DNA from 3 places in the Idiomarina sp. OT37-5b genome. Region 2 is predicted to be linked to each of the others. Evidence: predicted binding sites of a transcription regulator. Region 2 holds the regulator's gene; each other region holds the start of a gene.
What was found. The regulator sigma-54, encoded in region 2, starts transcription at its own class of promoters, with help from an activator protein. The targets are predictions, from matches to a motif close to GTTGGCACGNNNNTNGNNT.
Positions count from the first base shown of each region.

Region 1: flgB (flagellar basal body rod protein FlgB) is a predicted target of sigma-54. The motif match lies at 2,140-2,158, and genes of this name have one in related genera.
Region 3: C5610_RS02015 (DUF2726 domain-containing protein) is a predicted target of sigma-54. The motif match lies at 1,305-1,323, and genes of this name have one in related genera.

Region 1 is NZ_CP027188.1:651,911-655,188, reverse strand. Features, by position in the region: gene flgE (flagellar hook protein FlgE) at 1-526, opposite strand, end outside; gene C5610_RS02925 (flagellar hook assembly protein FlgD) at 542-1,225, opposite strand; gene flgC (flagellar basal body rod protein FlgC) at 1,239-1,691, opposite strand; gene flgB (flagellar basal body rod protein FlgB) at 1,707-2,105, opposite strand; gene C5610_RS02910 (CheR family methyltransferase) at 2,332-3,165, opposite strand; gene C5610_RS02905 (chemotaxis protein CheV) at 3,211-3,278, opposite strand, start outside.
Region 2 is NZ_CP027188.1:318,740-322,017, reverse strand. Features, by position in the region: gene lptB (LPS export ABC transporter ATP-binding protein) at 5-730, shown strand; gene C5610_RS01525 (RNA polymerase factor sigma-54) at 762-2,219, shown strand; gene hpf (ribosome hibernation promoting factor) at 2,248-2,535, shown strand; gene ptsN (PTS IIA-like nitrogen regulatory protein PtsN) at 2,538-3,008, shown strand; gene rapZ (RNase adapter RapZ) at 2,999-3,278, shown strand, end outside.
Region 3 is NZ_CP027188.1:421,099-424,376, forward strand. Features, by position in the region: gene C5610_RS02010 (cobalamin biosynthesis protein) at 1-671, opposite strand, end outside; gene C5610_RS02015 (DUF2726 domain-containing protein) at 696-1,256, opposite strand; gene folE2 (GTP cyclohydrolase FolE2) at 1,462-2,388, opposite strand; gene C5610_RS02025 (Hpt domain-containing protein) at 2,578-2,931, shown strand; gene C5610_RS02035 (response regulator) at 2,925-3,278, opposite strand, start outside.

The sequences.
Region 1 (3,278 bases), 330 kb from region 2:
TCGTCGCAACCCGCGCGTCAACATTAAATGCAGTAAATACGTTATTAGTACTTTGAGGCGCGCCAGCTACATCTGGGATACGAATAGGTTGGGTAGTCGCTAAACTTGTCGATGTGGTTGCTCCACTATTACGGTCAACCTGATAGCCCTGCAAGTAATTGCCCTGGTTATCCACAATGAATTTATCATCATTAAGTTTAAAAGCGCCTGACCGCGTATAGGTCATATCGCGCGAACCCAGATCATCGGTCGTGGCAAAAAAGCCGTTACCACTGATTGCCATATCTAACGAGTTATCAGTAAAGTCTAGTGTTCCCTGACTGAACTGCTGAGCAACTTGCGATGTTAATACACCGTCACCTACTTTTGTGTTACCGGCATTAAAAATACTCGTTGCGTAAACGTCAGCAAATTCTGCGCGGGACTGTTTAAAACCCGTCGTTTTAACGTTCGAAATGTTGTTGGCGGTGGTATCAAGATCTTTTTGTGATGCGTTGATGCCGCTAAGTGCAATATTAAATGACATAAGTCACCTCACTAATTATCCAATCTCTGTGACATCAGCAAAATTGATGCCACCTAAGCCTTTAAGGTTTAAAACAATGCCGCGGTCGCCGCCGGTACTAACGCTTTGAACTGTGGCGTGCATTTGTAACGGGAGCTCTTCACTGCTGTTGCCGACTCGGCCATTGGCGGTAAAGCTGTATTTGCCGGCCGGCACTTCATTGCCGGCATCATCCAGTCCGTCCCATTCAAAATCTTTTGTTCCCTGAGGCAAATCACCCAGGTTAATGGTTCGCACCACAGCACCCGTCTCATCCTTTATGCTCAAGCGCACATTTTGAGCGGTTTGTGGAGCAGCAATCATACCCGATGCGCCGGCACCGGGTTCAAGTGATGCTGTTGACGTAGGTACCAAGACTTTACGACCTACCAACGTTGATGCCTGCAGAGCCTGGTTCGAGGTCATATTTTCAGTGAACTTGGTGAACTGTTCCTGTAACCCGGTAATGCCCTCAGCCATCGTAAAGCTAGTCATCTGAGCGATCATCTGATCGTTCTCCACCGGCTTGGTCGGATCCTGCATGTTCAACTGTTGCGTTAACAGTTTGAAGAAGTCTTCCTGCTCAAGCTTTTGGTTTTCATCCGGATCGGCATACTTCGTTTGCTCTTCCTTCTGCCACCGTAAGTTATCGATATAGGAGTTATTGCTTACGCCTTCCATCGGTTATCTCCTGTTAGGCCTGACCGAGGCGCAGTAAACGCTGGGTCATAGTTTTCGCGGTATCCGCTACTTGCACGTTGGTCTGATAGGAACGCGAAGCGGAAATCATGTTGGCCATCTCTTCCATGGTGTTGACGTTTGAGCGGTAAATGTAACCGTTTGCATCGGCCATGGGATGATTTGGCGCGTATTCGATTTGCAGCGGTTTTTGGCTTTCAACAATGCCTTTTACTTTGACACCAGCGGCTTGCCCGGCCTGAGTTTGATTGGTCAGGCTGTCACCACGGTAGTTACCGCCGGCATCCGCCAATGCGGTTGCAAAGACCGGGTTGCGGGCGCGGTAGGTTTCTTCCACGCTGCTACTCACGGAGTTGGCGTTCGCCAAATTACTGGCGGTGGTATTGAGGCGCACTGACTGCGCACTCATTGCCGATCCGCTGATGTTGAAAATGTTAAATAAGCTCATCGTTGCTTACCTCGCCTATTGGCCACTTAACGCTTTCTTGACGCCTTTGATGCGGCCGTCGAGAAAGTTCATGGTCATTTCATATTCCAATGCGTTTTGTGCATACAAGTTTTGTTCCAACTGCACATCAACGGTATTGCCGTCACCGGTATCGGGTTGCGTGGGTACGCGGAATTTTTCTTGTCCGGTGGGTTTGATTTCGACGTTGAAGTGTTTTTCGTGGGTACGCGCTAACTTATAGCTGTCCATGCCCCGCTGTGCTTGTTTCAGTGCTTGCTGGAAATCAAGGCCTTTGGCTTTGTAGCCGGGGGTGTCAGCGTTAGCGATATTGTTGGCAATCATCTCCGCACGCTGAGTGCGTACGCCCAGCGTGTATTGCTGAATGCCCATGAGTTTGTCCATGGAAAGTGCCATTTTTTCGTCTCCCGTTGGTTCGATGTGGGAGATGATGCAGAGATCGTGCCAACTTGGGCTCCGTCGCTTGCGCCTTTGCCGCAAGCCGATGAGTCGCGCCAAAGGCGCGACCTACCGCAAGGGGCATAGCCCCGCCTGGCAAGTGTGCGTAGCGCACGCCGAGCAAGGCCAAGCGAAGCGAGGCCGCCAAGCAAGCCGCCAGCGGCGGCGCCAGGCGAAAGGCGCGTCAGCGCCTTTTGTAGATAATTCCCGGGTTGCAGCGGATCATTTCAAATTCCTCGGTGAGGCCAGAGATGGACTCAGAAGCGCCGAGGAAAAGATAACCGCCGGGATTAAGCGATTGCCGGAATTGGGCAATAATTTTCCGCTTTACGTCAGCAGAAAAATAAATCAGCACGTTGCGGCAAAAGATGATATCGAATTTACCGAGCAGCGCGTAGCTGTCGAGCAGATTGAGGTGGCGGAACTGGACGAAACTTTTTACGTCGTCTTTAACCTTCATCGAGCCGGGTTTGCTGCCTTCCGTGAAAAACTTCTTTTGCCGCTCGGCGGATAAGCCGCGGGCTATGGCAAGGCTGTCGTACTCGCCGATGGCGCATTGTTCCAGCACTTTATTGGAAATATCGGTGGCGGTGATGCGGATACCACCTTTTAAGGCGCCGGGGTTTTTGGCTTTGTACTCCAGGTAAGTCATCGCCATTGAATACGGCTCCTGCCCGGATGAACAGGCCGATGACCAAATTTTGACGGGGCCGGAGTTATTCTTAAATTCCGGTAACACCCGGTTGGCCAAAATTTCAAACGGATACGTGTCCCGGAACCAAAGGGTTTCGTTGGTGGTCATGGCATCGATGACGGCGGCGCGCAGTGCCCGCTCGCTGATTTTCATCGATTTTTTAACCAGCTCAGACAACGAGTCAATATTGAACTTCGTCATCAGCGGACTGAGACGACTTTTAACCAGATACAACTTATTTTCACCCAGTACGATACCGCACTGATGCTCTAAAAACTGTCGAAACTCCTGGTATTCTGCCGGACTGAGTTCTTTATTGATCACGTTTCTCTACTGCATTGTTCTTGTTATTCAACGGCATAGTTGCCGTTACTCAATTTCGATGTCTGCTGTTGCATTAAGCCATTTTTTAACGGCGGTTGCCAGCTCATCAGGGT
Region 2 (3,278 bases):
GTTCATGGCTACTTTATCCGTTCGTCATTTAGCAAAGAGTTACAAACGCCGGCAAGTGGTTAAGGACGTGAGTCTGGAAGTCAGCCAGGGGCAAATCATTGGGCTGCTGGGCCCGAACGGTGCCGGTAAAACCACGACCTTTTACATGATCGTAGGCTTGGTGAACAGCGACAAAGGACAGATTTATCTGGATGACACCGACTTAACCCTGCTGCCTATGCACGAGCGAGCGCGACGTGGCATCGGTTATTTGCCGCAGGAGTCATCGATTTTCCGGAAACTGACCGTGCGCGACAATCTGATGGCAATCCTGGAAACTCGCAAAAACCTCACCGCAGTAGAGCGCGAAGAAAAGGTTGATGCACTGTTAGAAGAGTTTCACATCGGCCACATCGCCAATAGCCTCGGCATGAGCCTTTCCGGCGGCGAGCGCCGCCGCGTTGAAATCGCCCGCGCATTGGCGGCGGACCCGACCTTTATTCTGCTTGATGAACCGTTTGCCGGGGTGGACCCGATTTCTGTACTCGATATCAAGAAAATTATCGAGCACCTTAAACAACGTGGCATTGGTGTTTTGATCACCGATCATAATGTACGTGAGACCTTGTCAGTATGTGAGCATGCTTATATTGTCAGTCACGGACAATTGATTGCCAGCGGTGATGCTGAGAGTATATTATCAAATCAACAGGTTAAGGATGTTTACCTCGGTGAGCAGTTCACACTGTAAGCAGCATAGCGTGAAGCCGGGAGTCAGATAAATGCGACAAAGCCTTCAGTTAAAAATCGGTCAGCAGCTGACCATGACACCACAACTACAGCAAGCCATTCGCCTGCTGCAGTTGTCGTCGTTGGATCTACAGGCTGAAATTCAGGAGGCACTGGACAACAACCCGCTGCTTGAAGTTGACGGTGACCATCAGGACGTCGAGGGTGAAGCACCAGAAACCTCTAATCATCGTGATGACAGCCATCAGGAAACCTCTGATGTGCTGAAAAAAGATCAACTCCCTGATGAACTCCCGGTCGACAGCAGCTGGGATGATACCTATACCTCATCCACTCCGACATCGGTTACCAGCCCTAACGGTAAAAGCTATGACGGCGAGATGGATGTCTATCAGGGCGAAACCAGTGAGTCACTGCAGGATCACCTGTTGTGGCAAATGCAACTGTCGCATTTTTCCGATGAGGACACTGAAATAGCCGAAGCCATTATCGAGTCGATTGATGATAATGGCTACCTGACTTCCTCCGTTGACGACATCGTTGCCGCGTTACAGCATCTGGACATTGGTGAAGACGAAGTGCTGATGGTGCTGAAGCGTATTCAACATTTTGATCCCGTTGGTGTTGGTGCCCGCGATGTCGCCGAGTGTCTGAGCATTCAGTTACGTCAACAAGTAGAAGACTCACCACTCAAAGAACAGGCGCTGGAGCTTGTACAGCAACACATGGACCTGCTCGGTAGCCGCGATTACCGCACCATCCTGCGCAAAATGCGCTTATCCGAAGGGCAACTGAAAGAGATTATGCAATTAATTCAGCAATTGCATCCTCACCCCGGTGAACAAATTGCGCAGAAGCCGGTTGAATACGTCATACCCGACGTTTCAGTGGTAAAAAAACAAGGGCGCTGGGTGGTCGAATTGAACCCCGACAGCGTACCCAAATTAAAAGTGAACGAAGAATATGCGGCCTTAAGTAAAGCCGCAAAATCCGCAGCAGACAGTCAATATATAAAATCGCACACGCAGGAAGCGCGCTGGTTCATTAAAAGTTTGGAAAGTCGTAATGAGACCTTGTTAAAGGTTGCACACTGCATTGTTCACCGCCAACAAGGCTTTTTTGAACACGGTGAAGAGGCTATGAAGCCGATGGTACTCAACGACATCGCCGAAGCCGTCGATATGCATGAAAGCACTATTTCACGGGTCACTACGCAGAAATATCTACACTGCCCACGGGGCGTGTTTGAACTCAAATACTTTTTCTCCAGTCATGTCAATACAGAAGCAGGAGGTGAGTGTTCAAGTACCGCTATTCGTGCTTTAATTAAGAAGTTAGTGGCGGCGGAAAACCGCGCTAAACCATTGAGTGACAGCAAAATTGCTGAACTCATAGCAGACCAGGGAATCCAAGTAGCAAGGAGGACAATTGCGAAGTATCGGGAGTCGTTAAACATTCCGTCCTCGAGCCAACGCAAGAGTCTGCTTTAATCGTGATAGAAACAAGAAGGAAGACGTTATGCAAATTAATTTGACCGGTCATCACATCGATATTACCGACGCACTGCGTGACTATGTAGACACTAAGTTCGCTAAACTTGAGCGACACTTTGACCACATCAACAATGTTCACGTCATCCTTAAAGTAGAAAAAACGGCACAAATCGCGGAAGCCAACCTGCACGTTAATGGCGGCGAAATTTTTGCCGATGCCCAACACGACGATATGTATGCGGCCATCGATGGTTTAATTGATAAACTCGATCGGCAAGTTATTAAACACAAAGAGAAAATGAAAAAACATTAATCATGCAACTGTCTGAACTGTTAAGCCCCGACTGCACCAAGTGTGCAGTCGAGGGCGCAAGTAAAAAACGGCTATTAGAAACCATTAGCCAAATTGCGGCTCCCAAGCTGGTCGGCATTACCCGCCATGATATTTTTGAGAGCCTGTTAAATCGCGAACGTTTAGGCAGTACCGGTATTGGCCTTGGTATTGCGATTCCACATGGTCGCTTACCCAATGCAACTCAGCCTGTGGCGGTGTTGATAACGCTTGCCGAGCCGATTGAGTTTGACGCCATAGATAACCAGCCCGTAGACATTATTTTTGCCCTGCTGGTACCCGAATCTGAACACGAAAATCATCTGCAAACGCTGGCCACCGTAGCACGCCGCATGAATGATAAGGTGTGTACCCGCGCACTGCGAGCGGCACATAGTGACCAGGATCTTTACGACATTTTTGTTAATGAGGACAGTGACGGATCATGCAGTTAATCGTTGTTAGTGGCCGGTCTGGTTCAGGAAAAACCATCGCTCTTCGGGTTCTGGAAGATCTTGGCTACTACTGCGTTGATAACCTTCCGATCGCTTTGTTACCGACGCTGGTGCATGCCGTAATGGCGCAATATGATCGCATTGCCATCAGTATCGACGTAAGAAATTTACCCGAAAATTCGGAAGAATTACTCGAGTCGCTGGACTTTCTCCCGGCTGAAGTCGAGCCGGAAATTTTGTTCATTGATGCGGATGACCAAACCTTATTAC
Region 3 (3,278 bases), 100 kb from region 2:
ACCGAGGCAACCATGGCCAAGAGCAAGGTCACTGGGCCAATGGTAACCGCATAAGCAACGCGTACCGCCACGCCGAAGTGACGAAAGCGCGGCATGCAAACCGGCCATAACTGGTACAGCTCGGTGGTGACGCGCAATGCCAATGCCAGGATAGGGCCACCAAGTAGCCAGCCGAGCACAGGCACATAACGGTGCTCGATAACACTCAACGCGCGCAGCTCAAAGGTTGTTTTGAAAATGCCGTGCACGCTGAGGTTATTTGTATCGCGCCAGTCGGTGCGTGCCAGTAATGCCCGGGCTGCTCGCTTTTGCCCTTTGCGGGCCAGCTTTTCAACGCTATCCAATGTGTGCAGCAGATGCTGTTGACGCAAACAGCCAACTAACACCAGGGTTCCCAGCCATTGCGACAAGTCAGCGGCGTATACCACAATCGCGGTCGGCACCAGGGTTAATAGCAACAGTAATAGCAATGCAAGAGCACCGGCGAGGCGCTGTTGGGACGGCGCGTATCGGGATTGGTTAACCTTACGTTGCAGATAGTTGGCGAATAGCCGAAAAATAGCCACCGGGTGCCATTGTTCGGGCCATGGGAGCCAGCGCTCGATGGCGATAGCGATCAGCGCGAGCCCCCATGGCGAGGTTAAAATTTGCTGGATGTCATGCGCGTTCATGACCTCATTTTGCCGAAAGCCAGCTTAGGCGGCAACGGGAGATTGCTGGCCGTTTTGCGGTTGCTCGGTTTTCGGTACCGCCGCGCGGATGTGCTCGGCCTGACGGATTTTCGCGTGAATATAGTCGTGCAAGTCCGCTACCCGATAGCCAGGTTTAGCTTTAAACCGCAGGAACGGAAGTCCCGCTGCTGCCAGGGTATTTTTCAAAAACAGGTTGCGTTTTTGCTGTTGCAGGTTATTGGTTGCCGGTTCAAGTTCGATAACCATTTTAATTTGCATGGTTTCGATATCGCACAGCACGTAATCGAGAATCCGTTGGTTGGCTTTTGCCTGCGCGTCTTTCTGGACGCTGCCGGACACGCCTTTTTTGACGGTAACGATGTCACTTAAACGGACTTTGGTGAAGATGCGGAAGTCAGCGCCAACGGCTTTATCCAGTAATGTCATGAACTGCGCTTCCTGCGCGGTGCAAAGGCTGACATCTTTCAGTTTGTAGGGGTAGGGCGCGTAGTTCTCTGACATGCGGCTGGCGATCAGCGCTACAGCAATTAATACAACAACAAAAAGGAGTAATACGATTTCCATAACTCACCTCGGCAAAAATTTGACACAACAAACTTCGTGTCAAATTTAATGCAAAGGCTGTGCCAAGGGCTCGCTCCGCTCGCGGTTTAGAGCCTTCGGCCGGTTTGACGGGCGAAGCCCCTAAACCCTTGCGCCGAAGGCAGCAAGCTACACCGCGAGCGCAGCGAGCCTAAACCGCCCGAAGGGCCTAGGCCGCCCGAAGAGCCTAAGCCCGGTAGCCGCTGTCGACACCTTTGGTGGCGATGGCGACGGCGTCGTGCGCGTGCAAGGACTCGTAATGATTAACACGCAGCCAAAAATCTTTGAAAATTGGCATTTGGTTTAGCTGATGCTTGAGTCGGCGCGAGGCGTCTTCACAGAACATCAAGTTTTGACCATTTAAGCGCGCAAATTCTTGCTCGTCTTCACGTTTAACCGCAGCCTGCACCGGTGTCTTCAACGCACCTTCAACAGCATCAATCAATGCAACAATCGGAAACTCTTCCAGATCTTCGGCAAGCTTAACCTTAACTTCTGCCGTTGAACGTTGGCTGTGTGGCGTTGCAACAATACCTTCGGTAGAGCCAAGCCATTCGTGCAGCGTCGCTTTATCAATCACTTCTTTGTCGGCGAACTTTTCAACAAAAGCCTCTTGAATCAGTTGGCGTGCAAGCGCTGCTGAGCAAGGGCAAGTTGACGAATAGGGCACGTCGACCGCCAATTCGAGTGACAATTTGCCGGCATCATAGCGCCCGGTCAAACTCACCGGATAGGCTTTCCAGCCCTTCTTGCGGCTGATTAATGACTCGCGACGTAGGTGATATTCAAAATCAAACTTAATAAACGCTTGATTACTGATGTCACTGTGGCTTTCGATAAAGTCACGCAAAAGTTGCTTAAGCGACGAGTGGCTGAGTTCGCCCTCGGTGGAAAGCTGATCCAGTAATAAATACAACCGAGACATATGAATGCCTTTGGTTTTCGGATCTTTAAGGTTAACGAATGCCTCCACGTGCGCAGCCACTGGACGCTCTGCGGCGTCAGAAGCGGCGACCATAAGAGGCACTTCTATGTTGCTCATGCCAACCCAGTCCAGGGTACCTTCTGTTTGTGCCTGGCTCTGATTGGCTACGTCGGGCATGCTATTAGGCATTCGTTTTGAACTCCGATCGGTGTTTACTGTATCAAGCATAAATGTTGAATCCGCTAGTATATCGTAGATGCAGGGATCATTTCATTCCCGAACACAAAATTTAATCAGAAATAACCGATTATCTGAATCGGTTGACTGAATCAAGGTTTACGCACAGGATAAGCTTTTGGATTGTTATGGAGTTAAGGTATGGCCGAACAACAGGTTTTAGATACTGAGTTATTGAATCAGTATCGCGAGAGTTTGGGTGACGACGGGCTAAAGGCGACGTTGGCAACCTTTGATCAAATCATACAAAGTTACGCAAACTTACTGCATCAAGCGGCAAAGCAAAAAAACGAAGAGCAACTTCGCAGTCAAGCTCATAAAGTGAAGGGTGCTTGTAACTCCGTGGGTTTACTGCAATTGGCCAAGCTGATGGAACGGCTCGAAAAAGACGCGTGGGAATGGCCTCAGGCGGAGCGACTACTGATTGAATGGGCCGACTCGGTTATCCCTCACCGGCAACAACTCAATCAGTGGGTTGAACAGGAAGCTCACTGAGCTTCCTGAGTGACCTCGCCAATAAAGCGATAGCCTTCACCATGAATGGTGGTGATCAGATTCGGCGTATCCGGGTGCGATTCAAAATGCCGGCGAATACGACGAATAGCTACATCGACAGTACGATCATTCGGACGTAACTCGCGATCCAGCATACGCTTAACCAGGGTTTCACGGTCAAGGATGCGCCCCGGACTGGTTAAGAACAGCTCCAGTGCCCGGTATTCGCTTTTCGGTAGGCGGAACATCTGATTGTCCGGTGAATACAAACAACGGCTGTCGCTATTTAAGCGCCAGCCATGGAAATGAAACTGTACGCTGTTACTTTCGACCGGACTGCTGTTGCG